DNA from 3 places in the Streptomyces sp. NPDC044106 genome. Region 2 is predicted to be linked to each of the others. Evidence: riboswitches for the same ligand, from Rfam matches in the RefSeq annotation. Region 2 holds a riboswitch; each other region holds the start of a gene.
What was found. A riboswitch is a leader RNA that binds a small molecule or an ion and turns the genes downstream of it on or off. The one in region 2 is predicted to bind cobalamin.
Positions count from the first base shown of each region.

Region 1: linked by a shared signal. The riboswitch ahead of AC07DI_RS23565 (ABC transporter substrate-binding protein) and the one ahead of metE (5-methyltetrahydropteroyltriglutamate--homocysteine S-methyltransferase) in region 2 are both predicted to bind cobalamin.
Region 3: linked by a shared signal. The riboswitch ahead of AC07DI_RS31860 (energy-coupling factor ABC transporter permease) and the one ahead of metE (5-methyltetrahydropteroyltriglutamate--homocysteine S-methyltransferase) in region 2 are both predicted to bind cobalamin.

Region 1 covers NZ_JBWKFZ010000012.1:249,628-259,403, forward strand. Annotated here, with positions in the region: gene glnII (glutamine synthetase) at 1-388, opposite strand, end outside; gene AC07DI_RS23520 (hypothetical protein) at 537-728, opposite strand; gene AC07DI_RS23525 (arsenate reductase family protein) at 802-1,170, opposite strand; gene AC07DI_RS23530 (hypothetical protein) at 1,339-1,647, shown strand; gene AC07DI_RS23535 (alpha/beta hydrolase family protein) at 1,783-2,814, shown strand; gene AC07DI_RS23540 (alpha/beta hydrolase) at 2,846-3,688, opposite strand; gene AC07DI_RS23545 (asparaginase) at 3,748-4,719, shown strand; gene AC07DI_RS23550 (HAD family hydrolase) at 4,716-5,846, opposite strand; gene AC07DI_RS23555 (AraC family transcriptional regulator) at 6,080-6,961, shown strand; gene AC07DI_RS23560 (VOC family protein) at 6,958-7,476, shown strand; cobalamin riboswitch at 7,495-7,679, shown strand; gene AC07DI_RS23565 (ABC transporter substrate-binding protein) at 7,746-8,810, shown strand; gene AC07DI_RS23570 (FecCD family ABC transporter permease) at 8,888-9,776, shown strand, end outside.
Region 2 covers NZ_JBWKFZ010000004.1:140,720-150,495, forward strand. Annotated here, with positions in the region: gene AC07DI_RS08265 (LLM class flavin-dependent oxidoreductase) at 1-703, opposite strand, end outside; gene AC07DI_RS08270 (GNAT family N-acetyltransferase) at 806-1,309, shown strand; gene AC07DI_RS08275 (hypothetical protein) at 1,419-2,627, shown strand; gene AC07DI_RS08280 (hypothetical protein) at 2,798-3,616, shown strand; gene AC07DI_RS08285 (GNAT family N-acetyltransferase) at 3,610-4,401, opposite strand; cobalamin riboswitch at 4,612-4,847, shown strand; gene metE (5-methyltetrahydropteroyltriglutamate--homocysteine S-methyltransferase) at 5,011-7,329, shown strand; gene AC07DI_RS08295 (phosphotransferase) at 7,511-8,551, shown strand; gene AC07DI_RS08300 (glycosyl hydrolase family 65 domain-containing protein) at 8,607-9,776, opposite strand, start outside.
Region 3 covers NZ_JBWKFZ010000022.1:34,028-43,803, reverse strand. Annotated here, with positions in the region: gene AC07DI_RS31880 (endo alpha-1,4 polygalactosaminidase) at 1-344, shown strand, start outside; gene AC07DI_RS31875 (energy-coupling factor ABC transporter ATP-binding protein) at 380-1,273, opposite strand; gene cbiQ (cobalt ECF transporter T component CbiQ) at 1,270-2,019, opposite strand; gene AC07DI_RS31865 (energy-coupling factor ABC transporter substrate-binding protein) at 2,026-2,412, opposite strand; gene AC07DI_RS31860 (energy-coupling factor ABC transporter permease) at 2,412-3,137, opposite strand; cobalamin riboswitch at 3,168-3,351, opposite strand; gene AC07DI_RS31855 (PTS ascorbate transporter subunit IIC) at 3,459-5,033, opposite strand; gene AC07DI_RS31850 (PTS sugar transporter subunit IIAB) at 5,124-5,924, opposite strand; gene AC07DI_RS31845 (MMPL family transporter) at 6,153-8,375, opposite strand; gene AC07DI_RS31840 (arylamine N-acetyltransferase family protein) at 8,847-9,629, shown strand; gene AC07DI_RS31835 (VOC family protein) at 9,775-9,776, shown strand, end outside.

The sequences.
Region 1 (9,776 bases), on a different contig from region 2:
CGCCGACGGGGAAGCCGAGCGGCCGGTCGCCCTCGAAGAAGGTGTACTCCTGCTCGATGCCGAAGATCGGCTCCTGCGCGGCGAAGCGGGCGGCCACCTCGGCCAGTTCGGCGCGGGTGTTGGACTCGTGCGGCGTCATGTCCGTGTTGAGGACCTCGCACAGGACGAGTACGTCCGCACCGCCGCGGATCGGGTCCGGGCAGGTGAAGACCGGCTTGAGCACGCGGTCGGAGGCGTGACCCTTGGCCTGGTTCGTGCTGGATCCGTCGAAGCCCCACAGCGGCAGCTCGGCACCCTTCGCGTCGTCCGCGAGGATCTTCGTCTTGGAACGGAGCTTGGCGGTCGGGGCGGTGCCGTCGATCCAGATGTACTCGGCCTTGAAGGTCACGGGTGCCTCATCCTCTAAACGCTCGGTACGGCGCAGAACGTGCGGGTGCTGCGGTGCCGTGGTGATGTGCGGCAGCCTGGCAACCGGCGATTTCCCGGCCGTTGCTCCTGTGTGAACCCCGTGTTACCTGAATCGGGAGTGGCCGACGTCACTTGATGACCGCGTTGGCGGCCGCTGTCGCGAGCCCGATCGCCGCGTCGGCGCCGCCGATCAGGACGGCCGAGCGGCGCCGGTAGCCGGCCCGCAGCGCGGCGAAGGCGCCCCAGGCGAGGAGCAGGCCGCTGTAGGTGACCGGGGCCTCGGGCCAGCCGAAGGTGCCCGCGAGCACGAGGAGGAGCACCGTCGGCCAGCAGGCGACGAGCCGAGGGTGCGTGCCGGGCGTCGGGGCGCGGGCGGGGCTGGGCGACGGGCTCTCAGCGCGACAGCGCGTCCCGCACCGCCTCCTCCGTGCGGCCCACCACCGCCGTGCCGTCGTCGGCCGTGATGATGGGGCGCTGGATCAGCTTCGGGTGGTCGGAGAGGGCCTTGATCCAGCGGTCGCGGGCCGAGGCGTCGCGGGGCCAGGCCTCGTGGTCCGCGAGGTTCAGCTCCTTGGCCTCCGGCTCCTTGGTCCTGGTGATGTCCCAGGGTTCGAGGCCGAGGCGGTCGAGCACGGCGCGGATCTCGTCCTCGGTCGGCACGTCGTCGAGGTAGCGGCGGACGGTGTAGTCGGCGCCCTCCGCGTCGAGCAGGGTGAGGGCGCTGCGGCACTTCGAGCAGGCGGGGTTGATCCAGATCTCCATGCCCGCACGCTACCCCGCGCCCCACCCGTTCCGGGCGTTCGGCGTCGCGTCTGTTCGAATAGCCCAAAGCCCTTCTGGCCAGCGGCGATTGTCAGTGCCTCGCAGTAGAATCACAGTAGTGTTCGAGGGCGCCCGACGGGGGGTCCTGACCGCGACAGGAGGATGCGTGTGCCCGCTGCCGCACTCACATCGAAGCGTGTGTCCAAGACCGTACCGAAGCCCGTACTGATCGACCTGCCGTACGTACCGCCGGCGAAGAAGGCGCTGCCCGCCGGGCGGCCCCGCGAGTGGTATGTCAACCACAACCGCCGTCTCAAGGCGATGCGCCTGGCCATCGCCCTGCTCGACTCCGGCGTCTACCTGCCGGACCACGCGAAGAACAGCACGATACGGCGCATGGCCGAGGATGTCGGCATCCATCCGCCGTCCGACATCACCTGCCACATGGTGCGGGCGCTGATGCGGTACAGCCGCTGACGCGGGGCAGTCGCTGACGCGGAGCGGCGGCTGATCAAGTCCGGGGCCCGGGACGGCAGTTGGCCGCTCCGGGCCCCGGCCCCCGTTTACGCGCGCCCCTGTGCGCTCACGTGTGCGATGGGACATGCTGGGCCCATGACCCAGCCGGACCCCGTCGGCGACCTGCCGCTCCTGATGACCGCGGAACTCCCCGACGGCACCCGTCTCCCCGTGCGGGGCCTGCGCGCCCCCGCACCGGAACGCTTCCTTCCGTCCGGCTCGGGTCCGGCGCCGGGCCCGCCCCCGGCCCCCGCGGTGCTCATCCTGCCCGCGATGGGCACCGCGGCGCGTCACTACCGCCGCTTCGCCCGCCAACTGCACGACGAGGGCCTGACGGTGCTCACGGTCGACCTGCGCGGCCAGGGCGAGGCGGCGACCCGCGGCCGCACGGGTCCCGGGCGGCTCGGCCACGGCTACCGGGCGATCGTCGAGGAGGACCTCCCCGCGGTCGTGGCCACAGTCCGCGACGACCTCGGCCCGGAACCACCCCTGTACCTCCTGGGCCACAGCCTCGGGGGCCAACTGGGGCTGATCTACGCGGCCGTGGCGGGGCGTGGCCCTGGTGGCCCCGGCGATTCCCGCGCCCCCGGCCGCTCCGGCGGCCTGGGCGACTCCCGGGTGGACGGCGTCGCTGTCGTCGCGACCGGCTCCGTCTGGTTCCGTGCGTTCGGGCCGGTCCGCGGCCCCGGCCTGCTCCTGTTCCAGCTTCTGATCACCGTCACGTCGAGCGTGCTCGGCTGCTGGCCCGGTGCCCGGCTCGGCTTCGGCGGGGATCAGCCCAAGGGTGTCATGCGCGACTGGGCGCGGCAGGTGCGGACCGGCCGCTACAGCGCCAAGGGCTCGTCCCTCGACTACGAAGCGGCGCTCGCGGGCCTCGACCTGCCCGTGCTCGCGATCTCCGTCGACCAGGACACCTACGCCCCCGCCGCCGCCCTCGACCACCTGCTCGGCAAGGTCCCGCGGGCCAGGCTCACCCGCCGTCACTGCACGACGCAGGAGGCGGGCCGCCGCCTCGACCACTTCACCTGGACCCGCGCGGGCGGCTCGCTCGCCAAGCGGGTGGCGGCGTGGACGACCGACGAGGAGACGTCCGGCGCGACGGCGACGGCGGCGGCCACCGACCGCTGACCCGAGCGCCGTGCGACCCGGCCGGGCCGCGTCACCCGACCAGCGCGTCCACCAGCCGTCGCCGGTCCTCCGGACGGTCCCTGAGCCACGCTCCCAACGCGTGGTCCGCGCCCGGCAGTTCGAGTCGCGTGTACCGCGCCCGCGTGCTGAGCGCCGCGCCGACGGCCACCGTCACCTCGGGCGGTATCACCGCGTCGGTGCCGGGCACCACGAGCACCGCCCGGCCGGGAAAGTCCCGGTAGACATCGAGTGCGGCGGACTCGCGCCAGCGGCCCGGCGTACGGAGGATCTCCGTAAAGGGGCCGTCGCCGTCGCCGAAGGGGAGCGGCCAGGCCGCCGTCGCGTACACGGCGGGCGCGCACAGGCCGATGCCCGTGACCCGCGCGCCGAAGTGCGCCACCAGGTCCGCCACGGTCTGCCCGCTCATGCTGAACCCGACGAACACCAGCTCGTCGGAGCCGGGCACCCGCTCCTCGACCACCGCGGCCGCCTGTGCGAACCGCCGCCGCAGGCTCAACTCCCCCAGGCGGCCGGTGCTTTCGCCGTGCCCGGAGAAGTCGAGCACGAGCGCCCGGCAGCCGCGCGCCGCGAAGTCGTCCTGCAGACCGGACAGTCGCACCTTGCTGCCGGCGCCCGCGCCGTGCAGGAGGACGACGGTGACGGCGGGGTTCCGTGCGGCGCCGGGCACCACCTCCGAGCAGCTGAGTATCTCGCCGTCGCAGGCGAAGGAGAAGTCGGACGAGGGGAAGCCGGACGGGGAGAAGTCGGACGAGGGGAAGTCGGACGGGGGGAAGGCGGACACGGGAGGGGCGGGCGTGGGTTCTGTGGACGGTGTGGGTTCGGTGGCGGGCGTGGCGAGGGAGTCATGAGTCATGCCGCCTATCCTCGGGCCAACCCCCGAGTTGTGGGGCGCGTAACGGAAAGATGAGGCATATGGCGACGACCTTGTCCGTATTCACCCTCGGCGGCACCATCTCCGCACAGGGCGGCGGCGGTTCGTCCCGGCTGTCCGGTGCCGAGGTCATCGCGGCCACCGGCGCGGTTCCGCCCGGCGTCGAGGTGACCGTCCATGACGTGCGCAGGCTGCCCAGCTCCTCCCTGACCGTGGCGGACGTGGCCGCCCTCGCCGAGCGGGTCGACGAGGCGACGGCCGCGGGGCACGGCGTCGTCGTGGTCCAGGGCACCGACACCCTGGAGGAGACCGCCTTCCTCCTCGACCTCGCCTGCGCGCCCCGCACCCCCGTCGTGGTCACCGGTGCGATGCGCCGTCCGGACCTGCCGGGCGCCGACGGCCCGGCGAACCTGGCCGCCGCGGTCGCCGTCGCCGCGGACCCCGCCTGCGCGGGGCTCGGCGTCGTCGCGGTCCTCGCGGACGAGATCCACGCGGCGCGGCACGTCCGCAAGACCCACACCACGTCCGTCGCGACCTTCGCGTCACCGGGCGCGGGCCCGCTCGGCAGGGTCGTCGAGGGCAGGCCCCGCGTCCTGCTCCGCCCGGCAGGGCCCACCGTCGCCCGCCCCCTGAGCCTGCGCGGCAACGCCAACGTCGCCCTGGTCACGCTCGCCCTCGGCGACCGCGGCGAACTCCTCGAAGCCGTCGATGCCCGCTTCGACGGCCTGGTCGTGGCGGCCTTCGGCGCAGGCCACGTCCCCACCTGGCTCGTCGAACCCCTGACCGCGCTCGCCACCCGCATCCCGGTCGTCCTCGCCTCCCGCACGGGCGCGGGCCCGCTGCTCAGCGAGACGTACAAGGGCCCGGGCTCCGAGTACGACATGCTCGGGCGCGGCCTGCTCCCCGCGGGCCCGCTGGACGCCCCGAAGGCCAGGCTCCTGCTGCACGCCCTGCTGGCGGACGGCGCCGGCCGGGCACAAGTGACCGACGCCTTCCGCGAGTTGACCGCCTAGCCGATCTGGTCCGGGGTGACCGTCAGCCACCGCTTGTCGGCGGTCACCTTCTGGCCGAGCTCGCGCTGCCGCGCGGCGTTCTTCTTCTTCATCCCGTCGAGCTGCTTCATGTACGAGTCCTTGCGGTTGACCCAGACCCGCACGCCGCCGTGGTCCACGTCGGCGGAGTGGAACAGCATCGGGCCGTCGCTCACCGGGGTGTCACCGGCGGCGAGGATCGGCTTCTTCCACTCGTCGATGTAGGTGTTGATCGCGGCGGGCTTGCCCTCGTACCAGGTCAGCGGCGCCCACAGGTGCGGCGTCAGCTCGCGCTTCGCGAGCTTCGCGCGGTCCTTCCCGCCGAAGCGGCCCTCGGCGATCTCCTTGCGGGAGCTGGTGACGTCACCGGTCCTGCGGTCCTTGAGCTGCTGGGCGACGCCGATGACGTTCTGCGGCTTCACGCCGTAGCCGTACTTGGGGTCGGCGAGGACCATGCGCACCAGGTCCTCACTGGCCGCGCTCACCACGTACACGTCGATGCCGTGGTGGCGCAGCGTCCTGTAGAGCTGCCGCATGCCCCGCGAGAACTCCGGCGGCTTCACCTCGGTCTTCGTCGGTTTCCCGTCCTCGAAGTACTCGGCGGGGATCGGCTTCTTGTACGCCAGGAGCTCGTCGACGTACCCCTTGAGCTCCTTCAGCGTGAAGCCGGAGAAGATCTGCGCGGCCCACGGGTAGCAGACCTGGTCGTCCACCTCGCACAGCCGGTTGTAGTAGCTGTAGAGGCTCTCCTTGTGCGTGGCCGTGTCCTTGAAGGGGATGGTCTTCAGGGACGGGTCCATGGTCTCGCGAGTCAGGACGCCCTTCATCTCCAGGAAGGGGAGGAGGGACTCCTCCAGGTCGTTGCGGTACGTGGTGTTGTCCGCGTCGAAGACCGCGTACGCGCCCTTGTGGCCGTTCTCCGCGATGACCTCGCCGAGCTGCTTCGCGACGGGCTTCGGCCAGTGCGACAGCTCACGGGCGGTGGCCGCGGAGGTGCCGGCGGCGCTCGCCTCGTCCGTCGGCCACAGCGCGCCGCCCGCGAGGACGGCGGCGGCCAGCGCGCCCGTGGTGCCGATGAGGGCCAGCTTGCTCTTTGCCCGTACTGCCATGGTGTGACGTCCCTGCCGTTCCTGGAAGCGATGCGCGGCCCCGTCCGGAGCGGCGCGCAATGCTATGGGGCACGGCGGTCATTGCCCATGATCGAAGTCACCGTGAAGCGGGGGCATGGGGAAGGTGAACGGGGGGTAGTGGGAGGGGGCGCCGTGACCGCACGGCGCCCGGAGCTGCCGGAACCTTCAGGAGCTGCCGCGACCCGCCCGGTCCACCGCGCATACTGGTTCCCATGGGCTCCCGTGAGTTCGTCCGGGCCGTGCCGAGGCTCGACGGCCCGCTCGACGGCATGGTCGTCTCCGCGGTCGGCTACCGCACCGCGGGACAGCGCCCCGCCCTGCACCGCGGCCTGCCCTCGCCGTATCTGACGGTGATCTTCTCCCTCGACGGGCCCATCACCACCGGCGACTCCCCAGGCCGGGCGACGGGACCGGACGCGGCGCGCACCGACATCGTGGTGGGCGGCCTGCACCAGAGCCCCGCGTACGTCGTCCAGCCCGAGCACGAGGCGGGCATCCAGCTCGCCGTGCATCCCCTCGCGGCCCGCGCGCTCCTCGGCCTGCCCGCCGCCGAACTCACCGGTCAGCTGGTCATCGGCGGCACCGACGTGCTCGGCGACCACGCGGCCGACGTCCGCGAGCGGCTGTGCGAGCTGGACGACTGGACGGACCGTTTCGCCCACCTCTCCGCGTACCTGCGGCGACTCGCCTGCGTCGACCGCCCCATGGGAGCCGTACGCCCGGAGGTCGCCGAGGCCTGGGCGTGGCTGGCCCGGCACCGCGGCGCGGGCACCCTGGGCGGCCTGTCCCGGCACGTCGCGCTGAGCGAACGCAGGCTGACCGCGCTGTTCCGCGCCGAGACGGGCCTGAGCCCGAAGCAGGCCGCACGCCTGATGCGCTTCCAGCACGCCAAGGCCGTCGTGACCCGCGCCGTCGCGGCGGGCGGACCCCCGGACCTCGCCCGGGTCGCGGCCGGCACCGGCTACTACGACCACTCCCACCTCGTCCGTGACTTCCGGCAGTACACCGGAGTGAGTCCCACCCGCTGGCTGGCCGAAGAGTGCCGGAATATCCAAGCCGGGGCGCACGGTACGGGCGAAGACTCGAAGCCATGAACACCACACCGAACCCGAGCTCGAACCCGAACGTCACGTCGGCCCCGAAGCCGGACCTCACACCGGCCCCGAACCCCGCGCCGGGTGCCGCCGAGGGTGACCGCCTCACCACACCCCCTCCCGCCGTCTGGCCGGGCGTGCAGGCCCAGGACGCCCCTGCGCTGATCGACTTCCTCGTCGACACCGTCGGCTTCCTGCGCACCGCCGTGTACGAGGACGGGGGCCGCGTCGCCCACGCCCAGCTCGACTGGCCCGAGGGCGGCGGCATCATGCTCGGCTCGTACGACCCGGAGGCCGCGGCCACCTGCGGCAAACCCGGCACCGGGGGCGCCTACGTCGTCACGGCCCGGGTGGACGACCTGTACCGGCGCCTCACCGGGGCGGGCGTGAAGATCACCGCCGAGATCGAGGACAAGCCCTACGGCAGCCGCGAGTTCGGCATCGAGGACCCGGAGGGAAACCGCTGGTCGTTCGGCACCTACCGAGGCGAGCCGAGGCCCGCACCGACCACGTGAGGGCGGGTGACAGGTGCGTGATAACTTGCGCAAGCCAGTCAAACCCACACCTGGGCCAGGGAATCCGGTGCGAATCCGGAACTGACGCGCAGCGGTGAGGGGGACGGGCGGGGCCACGGCCACTGGGTGTCTCCGGACGCCCGGGAAGGCGCCCCGCCCGGTCGATCCCGAGTCCGAAGACCTGCTGGCGCCTCCGCTCGCACACCGGGCGACGGAGGTCGTGACGCAGGCCAGGCTCCGCGTATGAGCCGCGAGACCCAAGGGATCACGTGTCCTCGACAGCCCGTACCGCCGCTCTCCGTACAGCCGCCCTCCTCTGTGCCGGTCTGCTCACGCTCACCGCGTGCGGCGACGGCTCCGCACGCGACGCCGCGCACTCCGGGGGCGGGAGCGCCGACGGCTATCCGGTCACGGTCACCTCCTGCGGCAAGGAGGCGAAGGTCGAGGCGCCGCCCCGGCGGGCCGTCTCCCTCGACCAGGGGTCCACGGAGATCCTGCTCTCCCTCGGCCTCGCCGACCGGATGGCCGGCACCGGCACCTGGACCGACCCGGTCCTGAAGAACCTGGCGAAGGACAACGCGAAGGTGGAGCGGCTCGCCGACCGCTACCCGTCGCTGGAGAAGGTCCTCGCCAAGGAGCCGGACTTCGTCAGCGCCTCCTTCCTCTACACGGTCGGCAAGGGCGGCGTCGCCGACCGTACGAAGTTCACCGAGCTAGGCGTGCCCGTCTACGTCTCGCCCACCGACTGCGCGGGCAAGGACAACGACGACGGCGACGGTGACGGCAAGCGCGTCAAGACCCTCACCATGGACAGCGTCTACGCCGAGATCCGCGACCTCGCGAAGGTCTTCGACGTCGAGAAGCGCGGCGAGAAGCTGATCGCCGGACTGAAGCGGCGGGTCGCGAAGGCCACCGTGCACATCGACAAGGCCGCCGCCTCGGACACCCGCCTCATGTACTGGTTCGCCAACTCCGACGCGCCGTACATGGCGGGCTGCTGCGGCGCCCCCGGCATCATCACCCGCGAACTCGGCGCCAAGAACGTCTTCGACGACACCCGTGAGGAGTGGCCCCAGATCAACTGGGAGACCGTCGCCGACCGGGACCCCGACGCCATCGTCCTCGGCGACCTCACGCGCAAGTCCCAGTCCGCGGAGAGCGCCGCGGCGAAGATCAGGTTCCTGGAGACGAACCCGGCGACGAAGAACCTGACCGCCGTGAAGAAGAAGCGGTACGTGCTGCTCAGCGGCCAGGCCATGAACCCCACGATCCGCACGGTCGACGGCATCGAACAGGTCGCGGCCGCGCTGCGGAAGTTCGGACTCCGCAAGTGACGCAGGCGGCGGAGGGCGGGGGCGGGAGTACGGCCGCGGGAAGGGGGATCGGTACCGGCGCGGGCACGGACGCGGGCATCAGTACGGACACGGGTACCGGCACGGAGGGGCCCGCACCCGGCGCCGTACACCCGGAACCCCTGCACGGCCCGCGCCCGGGCCTGCGCGGGGGCCTGCGCCTGGCCCTGCTCTGCCTGGCCGGTCTCGCCGCGCTCGTCCTCTCCGTGTCCGTGGCCGTCACCATCGGCCCCGCCGACATCTCCGTGCCCGACGTATGGTCGACCGTCGCCGCCCACCTCGGCTGGGGCGAGACCCCGCTCACCCCGATCAGGGACGGCATCGTCTGGAACCTGCGGATGCCGCGCACGCTGCTCGCCGCGGTCTGCGGCGCGGGCCTCGCGGTCTGCGGCGCCGTGATGCAGTCGCTGCTCCGCAACCCTCTCGCCGACCCCTTCGTGCTCGGGGTGTCCTCCGGCGCGTCCACCGGAGCGGTCGCGGTCGTCGTGCTCGGCGTCGGCGGGGGAGCGGTGTCGGTGTCGGCGGGCGCGTTCGCCGGGGCGCTCTGCTCGTTCGCGCTGGTGCTGCTCCTGAGTCACACCCTGGGCGACACCACGGACCGGGTCGTGCTGTCCGGCGTCGCTGCCATGCAGCTCTTCTCCGCGCTGACCTCGTTCGTCGTCCTCACGGCGGGCGACGCCGAGACCACCCGCGGCGTGCTGTTCTGGCTCCTCGGCTCGCTCAGCGGAATCGGCTGGACGGACGTGTGGCTGTGCGCCGGGGTGCTCGCGGTGGCGCTGCTCGTCTGCCTCGGCCACGCCCGCACGCTCGACGCGTTCGCGTTCGGCCAGGAGGCAGCGGCGGCGCTGGGCGTCCGGGTGGCCCGCACCCGGCTCGTCCTGCTCTGCACGACGGCGCTCCTGACCGCGGCCCTGGTCAGCTCGGCGGGCGCCATCGGCTTCGTCGGGC
Region 2 (9,776 bases):
CGTCCCGGCCCTCGCGCCGGAGCTCGGCGCGCAACCGGGCCTCCCCGTCGGGTCCCGGGGCGGCGAGCAGATACACCACGACGGGGTGCGGCCCCTCCCGGCCCGTCGACTCCCGCCCCTCGGCGATGAGTTGGCGTGCGCGGCGCACTCCTTCCGGTGGCGTGCCGGCGTCCAGGATCGTGCCGTCGGCGGCCTCGCCGGTGAGCCGCAGTGAGCGGGGGCCGCGGGCGCCCGCGTAGACCGGGGGCGCCGACGCGGGCGGCCAGTCCAGCGCGACACCGTCGAGCCGGACGTACCGCCCCCGGGTCGTGACCCGCTCGCCCGCCAACAGGGCCCGCATCACGTCCAGATGCTCGCGCAGCAGGGTCATCGGCGACTCGGCCCGGGCCCCCACCTGCCCCATCCAGTCCTGCACGCCGTGCCCGACGCCGACCATCACGCGGCCGGGGAACAGCCGGTGCAGGGTGGCCGTCTCCATCGTGGTGAGAGCCACGTTCCGCAGCGGCACCGGCAGCAGTCCGACGCCCACCCGCAGCCGCTCGGACCATGCCAGGGCGGCTGCCGCGGCGGCGATGCCGCTCTCCAGGAAGCAGTCCTCCCAGAGCCACAGCTCCGCGAGCCCCGCCTCGTCGGCGGTGCGCACCATCGCGCGCAGGCGCTCAGGGGGAAGTTGGGGACGGAACACCACGCCGAGAGTCGTCATGATGCCCTTCCTACCTCGCTCCACGCGCGCGATCAACGGGACGGGCAGGGGCATGACTGTAAGGGTTGTGGCGTACAAGTGCCTTACATGAGCCTGATCGTCATGAGACAGCCCACGGCACAACCCGCCATCGCCCGCACCGACGTTCGCCAAGCGGTGGCGGCCGACATCCCCGAACTCGTCCGCCTGCGCACGCTGCTCTTCGAGACCCTCGGCGGGGAGTACTTCAACCCCTCGCCGGAGGAGGACGGATGGCGCCGCAACCTCGCCTCGGTCCTGCGCGAGCAGCTGACGGCCGACGCCGCCCGCATCCTCGTCGTGGACGGTGACCACGGCCTCGCCGCCTGCGGCATCGGCACCGTCGAGCAATGGTTCCCCGGTCCGCACAACCCCAGCGGCCGTGTCGGCCATGTGATCGGCGTGGTCACCGACCCGGCGTACCGGCGGCGCGGCCACAGCCGGGCGGTCATGCGGGCGCTGCTCGACTGGTTCCGCGCCCAAGGCGCCTCGCGCGTGGATCTGTACGCCTCCCCCGAAGGCGAACCGCTCTACCGGGACCTGGGCTTCGTCGACCACCCCGACCCCGCGCTCTACTGGCGTCCATGAGCCCTCAGCCCGTGTGCGTAGACGACCCGGGCCTTCGGTGAAAGTGAAAGGGATTCCGGGCGCCGCCTGCCCGCAGCATGATGAAGGGAGGCGAAACGGGGGTGTCGTCATGGCTTTTCGCTTCGGTTCGCGTGCCCTTCGGGTGCCGACGTGGGCCTTTGCCGTCGTTGGTTTCGTGCTGGTGGTGGGGCTGTTCTTCGGGATACGAGGAGTGGCGTCACCCGGCGGCGGGGCGCGGGGTGGTGGAGGCGGCTCGGGCTCGCCGGACGGCGGCACGGGTACGGGGTCGGGGACGGCGACCGGCGGAAGTGGCAGCGGCGACTCCGGGGGCGCCACGACGGACGGGTCGTCGGGCGGGTCGTCGGGCGGTACGTCGGACGGGGCGTGGCAGACAGGTGGCGGAGACGCCGGCGGGGGTAGTGGTGGCAGCGGGAGCGGCGGTGGCGGAAGTGGCGGCGGAGGCGGCGGAGGGAAGGCGCCCGCCTGGCTGCCGTGGGGACCCAAGTCGCCCAACACGGATGAGGCGTTCGAGCCCGACAGCCTGTACGACCTGCTGCAGAAGGGCGAGTGCCGGCAGGCGTACAACAGCGCGGTCGACCCCAACAAGCGGGTCGACAACTCGGCGACCCGGCAGGCCTGGAAGGTCATCGAAGGGCTCGCCGGCGTCTGCGAGGCCGCACAGGGTGATCCCGGCGGAATGGCCGTCGCGGTCAAGGCGGAAGCGGGGCTGCGTGCGGCCGGGTACTCGGCCGGGAACACCGGGTACCTGTGCAAGGACGGGGACGCCTTCGCGGTCCTGCAGCGCTTCGTCGCCTACTACCGGCGGCATCCCGGTGAACGAGTGGCGCTGCGGTCCGCTCCCGCGGGCACCATGGCCTGCGACAGCATGATCGCCGCCACGGACGGCAGCTACGCGCCGGGCACGACCGCCTACTTCCAAGGCACCTGGCCGGACGCGCCGGACACCGTCGAACTGCGCGCGCCGGAACTGCCGGACCCGATCACCCTGAAGCCCTTCGGCGACGAAAACGACAAGGCGCGGTGCTGCAAGGACGCGTCGATCTCCGTGGACCTGCCGGGACCCGACGGCTTCGGCGGCCGACGACCGACGGTGATCGACGTGACGCTGGTGACGAAGAACGGAGCCAGGGTCGTCAAACAGGCGGCGTTCACCGTCAACTGGAGCGATATCGGGCAGCCGCCCTCGCGGTCGTCCTCACCACCACCCGTTGCGTCCCCCGCGTCGCAGTCACCCCGCTCCTCCGTTTCAGCCGGTTCACCCGGTTCACCCGGCCCGGCGAGCGCACTTACACGATGAGCGAGCCCCCGGAAGCCGAACCGGAACCTGAACCGGAGCCGGAGCCGGAGCCGGAACCGGAGCCACAACCGGAACCCGAACCGGAACCCGCCCCAGAGCCCCCACCAGCCCCACCTCCACCGCCGCTCCCTCCCCCTCCCCCACCCTCCCCCGAACCCGGCATCGGCTGGGTGGAGATCGTCGGAGCCATCGGCTCCCTCGTCACCCTCCTGACCTCCGTGCTCTTCTACTTCGGCTGGGCGAGCACCGACGCCGAGACCAGGGCGCTCGGGCTGCGCGACACCGTCTTCCACTTCTCCACCAGCGACTACCTGCTGCGCAGCGTCGGCGCTCTCTACCTCCCCGCCTGGCTGGCCGCGGGCCTCGCGCTCGGCACGCTCGGGCTGCTGCGCCGGGCCGCGAGCGAACCGGAACGGCTCGCCCGCGCCGTGCGGGTGCTGCGGTTCGCCTGGGCGGTGCCCGTCGCGCTCGTACCGCTGTATCCGCTCAGCCCCTGGCTGTCCGACCTGCTGCTGCCGCTCGCCGCGATCGGCGGCTTCTCCCTCAGCGCGTACGCCCGCACCCGGGAACGTCGTGACCTGCGGCTCTGGGGGCTCACACTGTTCATCTGCGTCCTGTCACTGTTCTGGGCCGTGTCGTCGTACGCGGCGATCGCCGGCCGGGGCCGTGCGGAGCTGACCGAGCGGACCCTGCGCGATGAGTTCCCCGCGGTCGTCGTCTTCAGTGCGAAGGACCTGATGATCCGGGGCGGCGGCAGTTGCTACCGTCGCGTCACCGACAAGGGGAGCCAGTACGCGTACGAGTACGCCGGTTTGCGCCTGTTCCACGTCTCCGGGGACCGGATCTTCCTCGTCCCCCGCGACTGGTCCCCCGGGGACGGCACCCTCTACGTCCTCAAGGAGGGGGCGGGTCAGCGCGTCGATCTGCTCAGCGGGGCCGGTCGCCGGGCGCGGGAGTGCCGGGCGCAGCCGGAGGCCGGTGCTCAATAGGCGAAGCCGAACGGCGGTCGCGCGGCGGGCGAGGCGTGTTCGGTGAACCGGCCGCAGGAGCGGAACCCCAGGCGGCGGTAGACCGGTTCGCCGTCGGTGGATGCCTGGAGGACGGCGTGGACGTACTCCTGGTCGCGGGCGGTGTGCAGGGCGGCGAGGGTGACTGCGCCGCCGTATCCGCGGCCGCGGTGGGCGGCCAGGGTGCAGATGTTGTAGATCCCGGCGACGCCCGCGTGCAGGAAGACCTCGGCGCAGCAGACCGCGCGGCCTCCCGCGTAGCCGACCAGGAAGCGGGCCGGGCAGTCCGGGTCGAGTACCTGGCGCGCGGCCCGGTCGTAGAAGTCGCGCACGGTGGTGGCGGGCGGGGTCCAGTTCGCGGCGAGGATCGTGGCGCAGTCGGCGAGTTGAGCGGTCGTGGTCACGTGCCGGATGTCGAGGCCGGGCGCGGAGGGGCGCGGCAGGGTGGGGGCGAGCTCCGCCCACATGGCCGTCTCGTCGTCCGTGGCAGGCAGGCCGGCGGCGGTGAGGCGGTCGGTCAGGTCGGGCGGTGTCGTCGCGGGGCCGACCCACCAGGAGAAGGGGCGGCCCGTTCCGGCCAGCGCCCGAGTGGTCTCGGCTACGCGGGCCGGTGCGGTCTCGGAGGTGAAGCGGGCCGCGGCGACGATGTTGAACGTGTCGTCATCGAGGCCGCTGTCGGCGATCAGCAGGTCGTCGGTCTCCGTGACGCTCGCACCCGGCATGCGCCGGTGCAGGTGGCAGGCGTGTTCCGCCAGGTTCCGTTCCATCCGGTCGCGCAGATCGGCCTCGTCGAAAGGGGTGTCGGTCACGTGTGCAGCTTGCCAAAGGGCGCGCGCGGGCAGGCGCGACAAGGAGTCGCGCGGCCGAACATCGCCGTCGCTTTCCCGCCCGCCGCGCCGGCGAAGCGTCCACGGCACGTGTTCCTCCTCACCGTCCGAATGCCGAGGGCGACCCGGAACAGCGGTCGACGGCCCCGTATGGTGATCGGTGCAGCTGGTTCGCCCCGTCCGCCAGACGGGAGCGTCGCAAGAGGGAACCCGGTGTGAATCCGGGACTGCCCCGCAGCGGTGAGCGGGAACGACCGCCGTCACACGCACTGGAACCGCGAGACCGGTTCTGGGAAGCGACGGCCAGTAGGTGTCCGCCCGCCTTCTTCCGAAGGCGGTGGACGAGGCCCGCGAGTCCGAAGACCTGCCCGCTGTCCACGCCCGAACCATTCGTGCGCGGATATCCCGGTGACCTCGTGGGCGGGTCGGCGTGCATACCAGACGGGCGACCGCGCCGACCGCGCGCTCCCGGCCCGTCCGGTCCGTCGCCCTTCGCGCTCTCGTCCCGTCTCCGGGATCTCAGGGATTCATCTCGCGAAGGAGATCTCCGTGACCACCAAGCCCGCAGCCGCGGCAGCACGGGCCACCGTGTACGGCTACCCCCGTCAGGGTCGTGACCGCGAACTCAAGAAGGCGATCGAGGGCTACTGGAAGGGCCGCGTCACCGCGGACGCCCTCGCGGCCACCGCCGCCGGGCTTCGCCGCTCGAACTGGCGCGAACTCGCCGACGCCGGCATCGACGAAGTCCCGACCGGCGACTTCTCGTACTACGACCACGTCCTTGACACCACCGTCATGGTCGGCGCCGTCCCCGAGCGTCACCGCACCGCGGTCGAGAGGGACGCGCTCGACGGCTACTTCGCGATGGCGCGCGGCACCCAGGACGTGGCGCCGCTGGAGATGACGAAGTGGTTCGACACCAACTACCACTACCTGGTGCCGGAGTTGGGGCCCGGCACCGTCTTCCGCGCCGACTCCACCAAGCAGGTCACCGAGTTCGGGGAGGCCCATGCGCTGGGCCTCTCGGCGCGCCCCGTCCTCGTCGGCCCCGTCACCTACCTGCTGCTCGCCAAGCCCGCACCCGGGGTGGCCGCCGACTTCGACCCGCTGACCCTCCTCGACCGTCTCCTGCCGGTGTACGCCGAGGTGCTCGCCGACCTCCGCGCCGCGGGCGCCGAGTGGGTCCAGCTCGACGAGCCCGCGCTCGTCCAGGACCGTACGCGGGCCGAACTGAACACGGCCGAGCGCGCCTACCGCGACCTCGGCGCCCTCACCGACCGGCCCAAGCTCCTCATCGCCTCGTACTTCGACCGGCTCGGCGACGCCCTTCCCCTGCTCGCCAAGGTCCCGGTCGAGGGCCTCGCCCTCGACTTCACCGATGCGGCGGCCGCCAACCTCGACGCGCTCGCCGCCGCCGGCGGGCTGCCCGGCAAACGGCTGGTCGCGGGGGTCGTCAACGGCCGCAACATCTGGGTCGACGACCTGGAGAAGTCCCTGGCCACCCTCGGCACCCTGCTCGGCCTGGCCGACCGGGTCGACGTGGCCGCCTCCTGCTCCCTCCTCCACGTCCCCGTCGACGCCACCCTGGAACGGGACATCGAGCCGCAGATCCTGCGCTGGCTGGCCTTCGCCCGCCAGAAGACCACCGAGATCGTGACGCTCGCCCGGGGCCTGGCCCGGGGCACCGACACGATCTCCACCCAACTCGCCGCCAACCGCGCCGATCTGGCGTCCCGGGCAGGCTCCCCCATCACCCGCGACCCGGCCGTCCGCGCCCGCGCCGGCGCCGTCACGGAGGCCGACGCCCGCCGCTCCCAGCCCTACCCCGAGCGCGCGGCGGCCCAGCGCGCCGCCCTCGGCCTCCCACTGCTGCCGACCACCACCATCGGCTCCTTCCCGCAGACCACCGAACTGCGCACGGCCCGCGCCGATGTGCGGGCGGGACGGATCGACGCCGCCGGGTACGAGGAGCGCGTCAGGGCCGAGATCCAGGAGGTGATCTCCTTCCAGGAGAAGACGGGCCTCGACGTCCTGGTGCACGGCGAGCCCGAACGCAACGACATGGTGCAGTACTTCGCCGAGCAGCTCACCGGCTACCTCGCCACGCAGCACGGCTGGGTCCAGTCGTACGGCACCCGCTATGTGCGTCCGCCGGTCCTCGCCGGTGACATCTCGCGACCGGAGCCGATGACGGTGCGCTGGACGACGTACGCCCAGTCCCTGACGGAGCGCCCCGTCAAGGGCATGCTCACGGGCCCCGTCACCATGCTCGCCTGGTCCTTCGTCCGCGACGACCAGCCGCTCGCCGACACCGCCCGCCAGGTCGCCCTCGCACTGCGCGACGAGGTGACCGACCTGGAGGCGGCCGGGACGTCCGTCATCCAGGTCGACGAGCCCGCCCTGCGCGAGACGCTGCCCCTGCGCGCCGCCGACCACCCCGCCTACCTCGCCTGGGCCACCGAGGCGTTCCGCCTCACCACGAGCGGGGTGCGGCCCGACACGCAGATCCACACGCACATGTGCTACGCCGAGTTCGGCGACATCGTCCAGGCCATCGACGACCTCGACGCCGACGTCATCAGCCTGGAAGCGGCCCGCTCCCACATGCAGGTCGCCCGCGAACTCGCCGCCCACGGCTACCCGCGCGAGGCAGGCCCCGGCGTCTACGACATCCACTCCCCGCGCGTGCCCGACGCCGAGGAGGCAGCGGCCCTGCTGCGCAAGGGGCTTGAGGCGATCCCCGCGGAACGGCTGTGGGTCAATCCGGACTGCGGCCTGAAGACGCGCGGCTGGCCCGAGACCCGCGCGTCCCTGGAGAACCTGGTCGTGGCGGCCAGGACGGTCCGAGAGGAGTTGTCCGCCTCCTGACGGCTGGTCAGGCCCGCTGATCCGGCCCCGCGCGTACGAGGGCAGGGACCGGATCGGCGCACCCAACCCCCTTGCACCGCTCGGCAGTCCGCGCCCCCTATTGTGCTCGGCACCGGCACCGGCATTGCGGGAAAGCAGCGCCGCGGCCGCCGGGCCATCGACGCTGAGGAGCCTGTGGGACATGCGGTCACGGTTGCCGTTCGGGGAGAAGCTGAGAGCCGGGCTGGGTGTGCCGGGCCGGGCCCGCGAACTGGCCAGCAGCCCCCGGTCACGGGTGTGGCGCGCCGAGTTGTCCGGCACGCCCGTGGTGATCAAGCAGCTCGTGGAGGGGCCGGACGCCGACGACAGGTACGCGCGCGAGGTCGGCGCGCTGCGGCTCGCTTCCCGGGTCGATCCACCGGTGGTGCCGGTACTCCTCGGCACCGACCCCGACGACCGGGTCCTGGTCCTGGAGCACCTGGAGGAACGGCCGCCCCGCGAGGACTGGGTGGTCGAGTACGCCGCCGCACTGGCCCGGCTCCACGCGGCCGCCGACACGGACACCGCGAGCACTCTGCCCACCTGGCCGGGCCCGGACCACGACGACATCGACTCCTTCCTCGCGCTGGCCCGAAGACTCGGTGTCGAGGTGCCCCGCTCCGTCCCGGCCGCGCTGGACGCCCTGGTGAACCGCCTGTCCTGCACGCCGCACCGCTCGCTCCTGCACGGTGACCCCTGCCCCGGCAACGACCTGCACACCGCCGACGGCGTCAGGTTCATCGATTTCGAGCAGGCCTCGCTGGGCAACGGACTCGTCGAGCTCGCCTACCTCCGCATCGGCTTTCCGACCTGCTGGTGCTCGACCGCCCCGGCGCCGCCGCTCCTTGCGGCGGCCGAGACCGCGTACCGCACGGCTTGGCGCGAGGCCACGGGCGCCGACACCGGCGCCGACACGGAGTGCGACCTCGCGGACGCGTGCGCGGGCTGGGTGCTGCGGGGCGACGCGCTGGTCCAGCGGGCGCAGCGCGGCACCACGGACCACCTGGCCGAGCTGTCGGAACGGGACTGGCACTGGGGCACGGCGACGGCCCGGCAGCGCCTGGCACACCGCCTCGGAGTCGTCGGCCGCCTCACCGCCGGGGGTGGCGAGCTGGCCGACCTGGGCCGCCTCGCGACGGCGATGCGCACCGCCATACTGGCCCAGTGGCCCACGCTGCGTCCGCTGCCGTCCCGGCGGCCGTAGCGACAATGCCCCGGCGCCAGGTGTATCGCCCCTGCGGCTCAATACACCCGGACACCTAGTTGACCGTCAGCTCGGCGATGCCCGGATGCTTCTTCGCCTTCGCGTCACCGCGCACCGTCACCCGCACATAGCGTGCGAGTCGTCCCTCGCCCGTGTCCGCGCTCGCGCGGTGCCAGTGCCTGCCGTCGAGGGAGAGCTCGATGGTGTGGGCCGCGGGCTTGGTGTCGCTCCAGGTCGGGGTGACCCTTTTGACGTGGACGGGCCGGGCGAGGTGCGTGGTCAGCCGGCCGCGTGCGCCGTCCGGGACCCAGGCCGTGGCCGTGTTGCCGTCGACGGCTGCGCCCGCGTACATGCCGGGCTGCTGGGAGGTGGCCGTGGCACTGGTGCAGCGGGCCGCGTTCGTGGTGGGCTTGAGGTCGGGGCGGCGGGTCTTGAGGACGGCCGGGGCGCCCTTGCTGACGACCTGCTCGCCCTGCGGGGTGTCGAGCGTCATCGGCTCGCCGCCGGTGAGGCGCACGGTGGTGTGGTGGGCGCCGAGGTCGATGTCGTACGTCCTGCCCTGCCAGGTCAGACCGTGCAGGTTGACGCCGCGGTCGAGCTGCGGGGGCAGCATCGGGTCGAGGTGGAGTCGGTTCTCCCGCATCCGCAGGCCGGTCAGGCCGTTGGTGAAGACCTGCAGGAAGCCTCCCTTGCCGGTGAGGAAGTCGTGCGCGGGCGAGCCCGACAGCGGGTCCTCGGCGCCCGCCTTCTCGCCGCGGGCCTCCGAGAACTGGGCGAAGGGACCGCGTACGAACGGCTTGATGGAGCGCTCCAGATAGGTGTACGTGGAGCAGCCGGCCTCGCCGATCCCGGCGGCGTCGATGGCGTGCACCGAGTCCGTCATGGCCGGACCGTCGGGGTCGGTGCGCTGGGCGTAGTAGTCGAGGGTTCCTGCGGCGGCGCCCTCGGGCATCGGCCATTCCAGCGGGTACATCAGCAGGACGGTGTCGGCCTGCTTGATGGTGCTGCCCTTGTAGCCGTCGTACTGCTGGAAGACCTTGCGCTTCTTGTCGTACGGAATCCGGATGCGGTCGGCGATCGACTTCCACCTGGCAGGGGCCTGCCGGCCGAGCAGTTCGGCGGCGCGGGTGGCGTGGCGCAGGGCGGTGACGGCGCCGGCGTTGGTGAAGACCGCGTCGTCGACGCCGTTGCTGTACTCGTCGGGCCCGGCCGTGTCCTTGATCGA
Region 3 (9,776 bases), on a different contig from region 2:
GCTCCGACGACCTGCTCACCCCCGACGACGCCGCGGCCTTCGCCCGCCTCCTCGCCCGTCGCGCGCACGGCCAGGGCCTGGCCATCGCGCAGAAGAACACCACCGACCTGCTGGACCGGCGCAAGCGGATCGGCTTCGACTTCGCCGTGACGGAGGAGTGCGCCCACTACAAGGAGTGCCCCGACTTCGCGTCCGCGTACGACGGGAAGGTCTTCGACATCGAGTACGTGCGCAAGGACTTCGACGCCGCCTGCCGCACCTGGGGCAGGAAGCTGTCCATCACCCTGCGCGACCGCGACGTCCGGCCCGCGGGCGAGGACGGTCACGTGTACCGCCACTGCTGAGCCGCCCGGTGGGCCCGGGGCGGGGAACGGCTCCCTCAGCGCTCCCCCGCCCCCGCCCCCGCCACCAGCGCCGCCAGCTCCTCCGCCGTGCGCGGGCCCTCGCCCGCGTCGGCCGCCAGGCCGTGCGTGCGCAGGAGTTCGGCGACCGCGATTCCCCACGGCAGGTGCAGGCCGGCCTGGGTGAGCAGGTCACGGCGGCCCAGCATCTCCGCGACCGGTCCTGTCCGCACCCCGGCGGGGGTGAGCAGCGCCGCGTCGTCGGCCCAGCGCAGGGCCAGGTCCACGTCGTGGGTCGCCATGACCACCGTCGTGCCCGCGTCCCGCAACCGTTGCAGCGTGGCGAGGAGACGCTCCTGGCCGTCGGGGTCGAGTCCGGCGGTCGGCTCGTCAAGGACCAGTACGCGGGGGCGCATCGCGACGGCGCCGGCGATGGCGGTGCGTTTGCGCTGGCCGTAGGAGAGCAGGTGGGTCGGGCGGTCGGCCAGCGCGGTGATGTCGAGCGCCGTGAGCGCCTCGGCGACCCTGGCCCGCACCTCCGCGTCGGACAGGCCGAGATTGAGCGGCCCGAAGGACACGTCCTGCTCGACGGAGGCGGCGAACAGCTGGTCGTCGGGGTCCTGGACGACCAGCTGCACGGTCGTGCGCAGCCGGGTCAGGCCCTTGCGGTCGTACGTCACGGGGACGCCCTCGACCGTCAACCGGCCCGCGGCGGGCCGCAGTCCGCCGCTGAGCAGCCGCATGAGGGTGGTCTTGCCGCTGCCGTTGCGGCCGAGCAGGGCGAGGGCGCGGCCCTCGACGACATCGAAGTCGAGGCCGCTGAGCACGGTGGGCCCGTCCTCGTACGCGTAGGACGCGGCGCGCAGGGCGACCACCGGGTCGCCCGGTCCGCCGCGGGCGCCCGGCTCGCGCAGAACCCTCGGCTCGGTCATGGCAGGAACCTTTCCAGTACGAGGGTGAGGGCCACCAGGCCCACGAGGAGTGCCGCGCCGACGGCCACGAAGGGCCGCGAGATGCGGGCGTCGGGCACGAGGACGCGCAGTGTGCCGTCATAGCCGCGTCCCGCGAGCCCGGCCTGCAGACGGCTCGCCCGGTCGAAGGCCCGCACGAACGCGGTGGCGCCGAGACCGGCCAGGGAACGCCAGGTGGCGGCGCGAGTGGTGTGACCGAGCCGGGCGGCCTGGGCCTGCCGGATCCGGCTCATGGAGTCGAGGAGCAGGAAGCTCATCCGGTAAGTGACGAGTGCCACGTCCACGACCGGTGCGGGCACGCCCGCCTTCACCAGCCGGGGCAACAGGTCCGACATCGGTGTGGTGAAGGCGAAGAGGAGCACGCCGAGGGAGGCCGCGGAGGTGCGCAGGAGGAGGCCGCCCGCGCGCGCCGGGCCGCCGTCGGCGAACGTGACGAATCCGTCGGGACCGCCGAGTTGGACGAGCAGCGTCAGCGCGCCGGTGACACAGAAGCCGAGCGGCACCCGGTAGGCGCGCCACAGTTTGCGAGGGGGCACGCCCGCGGGGCCGAGCAGCAGGACGAGCGCGGTGACCAGGACGAGCGCGGCGCCCGGCCAGGGCGGCAGCGAGATGGCCAGGACGGTGAGGCCGAGCCCGAGCACGGCCTTGTCCACGGGGTGGCGGCGGCGCCAGCGACTGCTGTGCGCCGCCGCGTCGATGGGCAGCACGCCGGATCAGACCTGCTCGGTCTCGGGCCGGGCGCCCTCGGCGTCGGCCTGCGTACCGGCCGCCTGCTCCGTCCGCTCCTGCTGAGTTCGCGCCGGCTCCGCGCCCTGGCGGCGCCCCTTGCGCAGCCCGAAGTAGTACGCGAGCACACCGGCGCCGAGGGCCGCCTGCAGGGCGAACAGCGCCGATTCGATCTCCCCGGACGGGGGTTCGTACAGCGGGGAGAACCACGGCTTGTAGTCCGGCTCGATCTCGGTGATCGCCGTCTCGGCCTGCGAGTCGGCGCCGGTGAACGGTTCTTCCTTGTCGTCGCCGAGCCCGAGGGCCAGGGGCAGCACCGCGAGCGCGGCGACGACGACGAGCAGCAGGATGTTGATCTTCGCGTTCCGGCTCATCAGGCGCTGGCCCCCGTCTCCGTAGTGGTCGTGGTCGTCGTCGTCACGGTCTGCTTCCGCTTGCCCTGCAGCAGCACGCCGAGCCGGGTCAGCTCGCCCTTGCTGGACTGCACGAGCAGCCGCATCACCAGGACGGTGAGCAGTCCTTCGCTGACCGCGAGGGGGATCTGGGTGACGGCGAAGATGCCGCCGAACTTCCCCAGCGCGCCGAGGAACCCGCTGCTGGGGTCGGGGAAGGCGAGCGCCAGCTGGACACTGGTGACGCAGTACGTGGACAGGTCGGCGACGAACGCCCCGAAGAACACGGCGACCATGAGCGGCACGTCGTACCGCTTGAGGAGCCGGTAGACCGCGTATCCGGCCCAGGGCCCCACGATCGCCATCGAGAACACGTTGGCGCCCAGGGTGGTGAGGCCGCCGTGGGCGAGCAGCAGGGCCTGGAAGAGCAGGGTGATGGTGCCGAGCACCGTCATGATGGGTGGCCGGAACAGGATCGCTCCGAGCCCGGTTCCCGTCGGGTGCGAGCAACTGCCCGTGACGGACGGGATCTTCAGTGCGGAAAGGACAAAAGTAAAGGCCCCGGAGGCGCCGAGGAGCAGGGTGCTCTCCGGGTGCTCCTTGACCTCACGGGTCAGGGAGCGGACTCCGTGGACGACGAACGGCGCGGACGCTACGCCCCAGGCGATCGCGTGCGCCGGCGGGAGGAAACCCTCGGCTATGTGCATGGCTCGGCAGACCCTCTCCAGCACCTCGTGGATGGACAACGCGCCCTGGCCGGTCTCCTGGCTGACGGGTCGTACCGACCGGACTCCGCCTTCCCGGGTACGTGTGCACCCAGTGGCTGCCGCGAGGGCTGGAGCCGGACTTCCCGATCACAGTGGCGAGGGCCGCACCGGCATCACACCGGATTTCCCGAGCACCAAGGCGTGGTGACATTAGTGCGCAACTGATCTGCTGACAACTCGCGCCATGGTGGTGGGGGTGGCAGACGCGGGCGCGTGTACCACCGCGTGCGCCCCTGTTCAGAGGCTGTACACGGGCATTGCTCAGGGCCGGTCGTCCGGGGGCGGGGGCGGCTTCGGGGCACCGCGCGGAGGCGCGATCTTCGCGTACGCAACGGGTGAACCCGCGGCGGTCCCGGTCGCCGACGGCAAGCCCGCCCTGTGCGCGGGGAGCAGGGCGTCGCGGTGGGCTCCGGGGTCCCAGCCGGTCTCCACGACGCGCTTCTGGAAGACGACCGCGCCGAGCAGGACCGCCGCGCCGAGCAGCAGCATCAGGACGACTCCGCCGGTCCCGCCCGTCTTGGCCGCGTAGCCGGTGAGCGTGCCGAACCAGCCGAAGTCGGCGTCGCCGAAGGTCGTGTTCTCCTCGCCGAAGGCGCCGAGGACCTTCAGGAGGAGGGCGGGCAGGAGGGTGATGAGGACGCCGTTGACGAAGGCGCCGAGGGCCGCGCCGCGACGGCCGCCGGTCGCGTTGCCGTAGACGCCCGCCGCGCCGCCGGTGAAGAAGTGCGGGACGAGGCCGGGCAGGACGAGGGCGAGGCCGAAGGCCGGGTGGAAGACCCAGGCGAGCAGGCCGAGGCTGACAAGACCGCCGGTGAAGCTGGCGATGAAGCCGACCAGGACGGCGTTCTGTGCATAGGGGAAGACGATGGGCGCGTCGAGGGAGGGCACCGCGCCGGGCACCAGTTTGCGGGCGATGCCCTGGAAGGCGGGGACGAGTTCACCGAGGATCGTGCGGACACCGAAGAGGATCACGGCGACGGCGATGCCGAACTGCAGGCCCTGCATGACCGACTGCATGACGTAGTCGCCGACACCGCTCGCGCCCGCGGCCCCGTGCTCGCCGAACGCCTTGAACGCCTCCTCCTTTCCCACCTTCCCGAGGAAGACCAGGGACATGATCACGTAGATCAGCACCATCGACAGGGCGGTCGCCACCATCGAGTCGCGCAGGAAGCGCAGCCCTTCGGGGAGGTTCATCTCCTCGGTGCTGCGACTGCGCCTGCCCACCAACTGCCCTGTCGCGCCCGCCGCGATGTACCCGGCCGTCCCGAAGTGGCCGATCGCGACGCTGTCGTTGCCGGTGACGCGCTTGGTCCAGGGGTGTGCGAAGGCGGGCAGGGCCACCAGCAGGATGCCGAGCAGGACTCCGCCGACGACGACCACGACCCATGACGGCCGGCCCGCGACGGCCAGGACCATCGTCAGCAGGGTCGCCATGAACAGCATGTGATGCCCGGTCAGGAACACGTAGCGCAGGGGGGTGAAGCGGGCGAGGGCCAGGCTGATGGCGAACCCGAGGATCATCAGCCAGGCGACGCGGGCGCCGTACTCCTGCTGCGCGATGCCGACGATCGCCTCGTTGGTGGGGATCACGCCGTGCGCTCCGGTCGCGCCCTGGATCATCTCGCCGAGCGGGGCGAGGGCGCCGACGACGAGCGTGGCGCCCGCCCCGATGAGCAGGAAGCCGAGCGTCGCCTTGATGGCGCCGCCGACGACCTGCCCGGTCGGCTTCCGCAGCGCGATCAGGCCCGCGGCCGTGATGAGGCCGATGAGGTAGGCGGGTTGGCTGAGGATCTCGTTGACGAGAAACTCGGCGATCGACACGAGCCGGTCCATGGTGGTTCTCCTTGCCCGGGGGCCGGGCCGTCAGACGTCGCAGGTGCCCCTCAGACGTCGTAGATGTCCCTCAGACGACGTAGGTGATCCTCATACGTCGTAGGTGTCCCTGAGCACGCGGTCGGCCTCGGCCGCGCTGGTGAAGTCCTCGACGACCTTCACCGGTACGCCCACGTCACCGAGGGCCCCGGCGATCTCCCGCGAGGTGAGGATGGCGACGGCCTCGTTGGCCTTGCCCTTGGCCGAGATGGTGTCGGTCGCCTCGACGGTGACGTACCGGCTCCACCCCCAGTGGTCCAGGACGCCTTCGAGCGTCTGCTTGAGGAAGAGACTCGTACCGACCCCGTTGCCGCACACCGTCAGGATCTTGTGCGGCTCTCCGCCACGCGCCGCATCCTGCCGCGACCCCGCGTCCTCTTCCTGCCGCGCTCCCGCCTGCGCTCCCCCGCCTACGAGGATGGCGCGCACCGCCTGCGGGGTCGCCGCTTCCCGCAGTGCGCGCGCCGTCCCGGGGTCGGCGAGCATCCTGGCCAGGCCGCCCATCGCGGCGGTGTGTTCGGACGCCTCCTCGGCGGCGAGACCGACGACCAGCCCGACCGGGTCGTTGGCCTCGTGCCCGAACGCCACCGGAGCCGCGAGCCGCACCCAGGACATGCCGGTGCGCAGGACGGCGGCCGAGGGCCGGGCGTGGGCGAAGGCGAGTCCGGGCGCGATGACGATGTAGGGACCGTTGTCCAGGACGTTCTGGATCATCTCCGCGGTGTACGCGTCCGTGGCGGCGCCCGTCGCGACCATCAGGTCACCGGCGCGCCGGACGGCCTCGCGCCAGTCGGCCGCCGGGGCGTCGAGGAGCACGGCTTCCACGGGGAGGATCTCGCTCAGCGCTGCCATGCACATGATTCTCGCCGACGGAGGAGGTCCGGGGCGCACGGGGCGGTGCCGCACCACGTTCACCCGCGCCAACGGTGAGCCGATGCCCTTAGCCCCTGGTCAGGTCAGGTCCGGATGGTCTACGTGGACCGCCAAGACGGGCGGGCCGGTCGGGGCACTCCCTCTGAAGGGATGTCCCGACCGGCCCGCCCGTACTTGACCGGCACGCCCGTCCTCGACGGTGCGGTCCTACCTGCTCACGGGGGCGAGCTCGCGGTCCTTCTCGTCGGCCTCGGGCCACCCCGTGTCGCCGAGGTTCTTGTGCAGCTTCTCGCCCTCCACGTCCACGTTGGGCAGCAGCCTGTCCAGCCAGCGCGGCAGCCACCAGGCGGACTTGCCGAGCAGGGCGAGGACCGCGGGCACGATCGCCATGCGGACGACGAAGGCGTCGAAGAGGACGGCGACGGCGAGACCGAAGCCCATCATCTTGATCATGTCGTCGTTCTCCATGATGAAGCCGGAGAAGACGCTGATCATGATGATCGCGGCCGCGGCCACGACCCGTCCGCCGTGGGTGAAGCCGGTGACGACCGACTCCCCGGAGTTCGCCCCGTGGACGTACGCCTCGCGCATCCGCGTCACGAGGAAGACCTCGTAGTCCATCGCCAGGCCGAAGACCACGCCGATCATGAAGATCGGCATCATGCTCATGATCGGGCCGGGCTGGTCGACGCCCACGATGTCCGCGAGCCAGCCCCACTGGAAGACCGCGACCACGGCGCCGAGCGCGGCGGCCACCGAGAGCAGGAAGCCGAGCGCCGCCTTGAGCGGGACGAGGACCGAGCGGAAGACGAGCATCAGGAGCAGGAAGGCGAGTCCGACGACCAGGCCGAGGTAGGGCAGGAGGGCGTCGTCCAGGGTCTGCGAGAAGTCGATGGTCATCGCGGTCTGGCCGGTGACCAGGATCTCGGAGCCGGTGTCGGATCCGATGCCGTCGGCGGTCGAGCGGATCGACTTGACCAGTTCCTCGGTCTCGTGGTCGCTCGGCCCGGTCTTCGGGACGACGTTCATGATGGCGGTGTCGCCGGCCTTGTTGGCCTGGGCCGGGGTGACGGTCGCGACGCCCTTGATCTTGCCGATGGAGTCGCCGACGGTCTTGGCGGCGGCCGCCACGCCGGAGTCCTTGCTGACGGTGACCATCAGCGGGCCGTTGAAGCCGGCGCCGAAGGACTCGGACAGCATGTCGTACGCCTTGCGCTGCGTGGTGTCCGGCGCCGACGTGCCCTCGTCCGGCAGACCGAGTTCCAGGCTGGCGGCCGGGACGGCCACGGCGCCGAGGCCGATGACGGCGACCATGAGCACGGCGAGCGGGTGGCGCAGCACGAAGCGGGCCCAGCGGGTGCCGAGCTTCGGCTTGGCGTTCGGGTCGGCCAGTTCGCTCGCGGACTTCTTGCGGTCCTTGCGGCGCAGCACCTTGCGGCCGGCGAAGCCGAGCAGCGCGGGGATCATGGTGAGCGCGATGAGGACGGCGATCACGACGGTGCCTGCCGCGGCCAGGCCCATCTTGGTGAGGATGGGGATGTTGACGATCGAGAGGCCCGAGAGGGCGACGACGACGGTCAGTCCGGCGAAGACCACGGCGGAGCCCGCGGTTCCGGTGGCCCGGCCCGCCGCTTCCTCCGGGGTCCGGCCCTCGGTGATCTCCGCTCGGAAGCGGGAGACGATGAAGAGGGCGTAGTCGATGCCGACGGCGAGGCCGATCATCATCGCGAGCGTGGAGGTCGTGGCGGAGAGGTCGAGAGTGCTGCCGAGCGCCGCGATGCCGGAGATGCCGATGCCGACGCCGATGAGCGCGGTGAGGAGCGGCATGCCCGCGGCGACCAGCGAACCGAAGGTCAGGATCAGGACGACCGCGGAGATCGCGATGCCGATGAGTTCGGCGCTGCCGCCCATCTCCTGTTCGGCCATGACGGCGTCGCCGCCGGTCTCCACCGTAAAGCCCGCGTCGCGGGTCTTGTCGGTCGCGTCGGTCAGCGCGTCACGCGCCTTGTCGGTCAGCTCGGTGGCCGCCACCTTGTAGGTGACCGAGGTGTAGGCGGTGGAGCCGTCCTTGCTGACGGTCTGGGCCTTGTAGGGGTCGTCGACGCTCGACACCTGCGGGCCCTTGCCTATCGCCGCGACGAGCTTCTCGACCTCGGCCTTGGGCTTGGCCGAGTCGATCTTCTCCCCTTCGGGGGCGCGGATCACTACGCGGGCGCTCGCTCCTTCGGCGCTGGCGTCGGGGAAGCGCTTCTCCAGCAGGTCGAAGGCCTTCTGCGACTCCGTACCCGGCATCGAGAAGGAGTCCTCGGGCGGGGCGGGGGCGGCCGAGGAGGCGAAGATGGCCCCCGCCAGCGCCACTACCCAGAGCAGCGCCACATAGCGGCGCCGCCGGAAGGCGAGGCGGCCTAGTTTGTACAGGAACGTAGCCACGGCGAAGGGGACTCCCGTCGGGTTCGGCAGCAGGAACGCCCCTCTTCCGCCGTGATCGGCGCACGTCAGGGTGTTCAGCAGGATTCCTCTCCATCCTCACTGCCGATTGCGCGGAACAAGTCCGCCTGCGAGCCGGACTATCGGCCCACGGCCGTTGTAGTGCACCGTGCGCGAAGTCATCCCATGGGAGGAGGGCCGATCTCCTTTTCTAGTTCACAGGGTGCAGTCACGTGTCAATGATTTCTTCATCATTGGCGCGGAATTGCCCATTCCCTTTTTGCCGTCCGGCGCCTTCGGCGATTTACCTGCATCATTCACGCATCGTTATCGGTGCCGGGCGACGGCGTGAACGGCCGATGGCCTGTTCTCGTCGTCCGGTTGACTCGTTCCGGAGTCCTAGGACCGACGGAGGGCGCGGGCGCCGTCCGAGGCCCGAGCCGGGTTCCCCGCCGCCCCGCCACACTGGTCTCCATGGACACCGAACAGATCGACGCGTACCTGCGGCGCATCGGCGCCGACCGGCCCGTCGCCCCCACCTCGCGGGCCCTGCACGACCTGCACCTGGCACACCTGCGCGGCGTTCCCTTCGAGAACCTCTCGATCCACCTGGACGAGGACATCGAACTCAGCGACAAGGCACTGGTGTCGAAGGTCGTGGACGCGCGCCGAGGCGGCTTCTGCTACGAACTCAACGGCGCGTTCGCCGCCCTGCTGACGAGCCTCGGTTTCGACGTCGCGCTGCTGCAGGCCCGGGTGTACGACGACGCGGGGCAGCCCGGCATCCCCTACGACCATCTGGCGCTGCGCGTACGCACCGAGGACGGCGGCGACTGGCTGGCGGATGTCGGCTTCGGGGCGCACAGCCAACTGCCGCTGGCCTTCGGCGACCGGGGCGAGCAGGCGGACCCGGACGGCACGTTCCGCGTCACGGAGACTCCCGAGGGCGATCTGGCGGTCTCCCGGGACGGCAAGCCGCAGTACCTCGCCGAGCCGAGGCCGCGCGCCCTGACCGATTTCAAGGTCGGCGCCTGGTACCACCGCACGTCGCCCGACTCCCACTTCACGCAGTCCCTGGTCTGTTCCCGCCTGACCGGCACCGGCCGGATCACCCTCAGCGGCCGCAACCTGACGACCACCGTGGCCGGCGAACGGCAGACCACCGAGCTGACCACGGAGGCCGAGGTGCTCGCGGCGTACGAGCAGCACTTCGGCATCGTGCTCGAACGGGAGCCGCGCGTGCGCGAGCTCCGCTGACGGGCGGATGACGCGATCCGGTCGGCACGGGGCGATGAGTTCCGGGCACCGCGACGGTCCACATAGGCAGAACCACATAGGCAGAGCCACATAGCCGGACATGGAGAACGCGGGCAGGACCGCGCGTACGCGACAGGAGAGCATCAT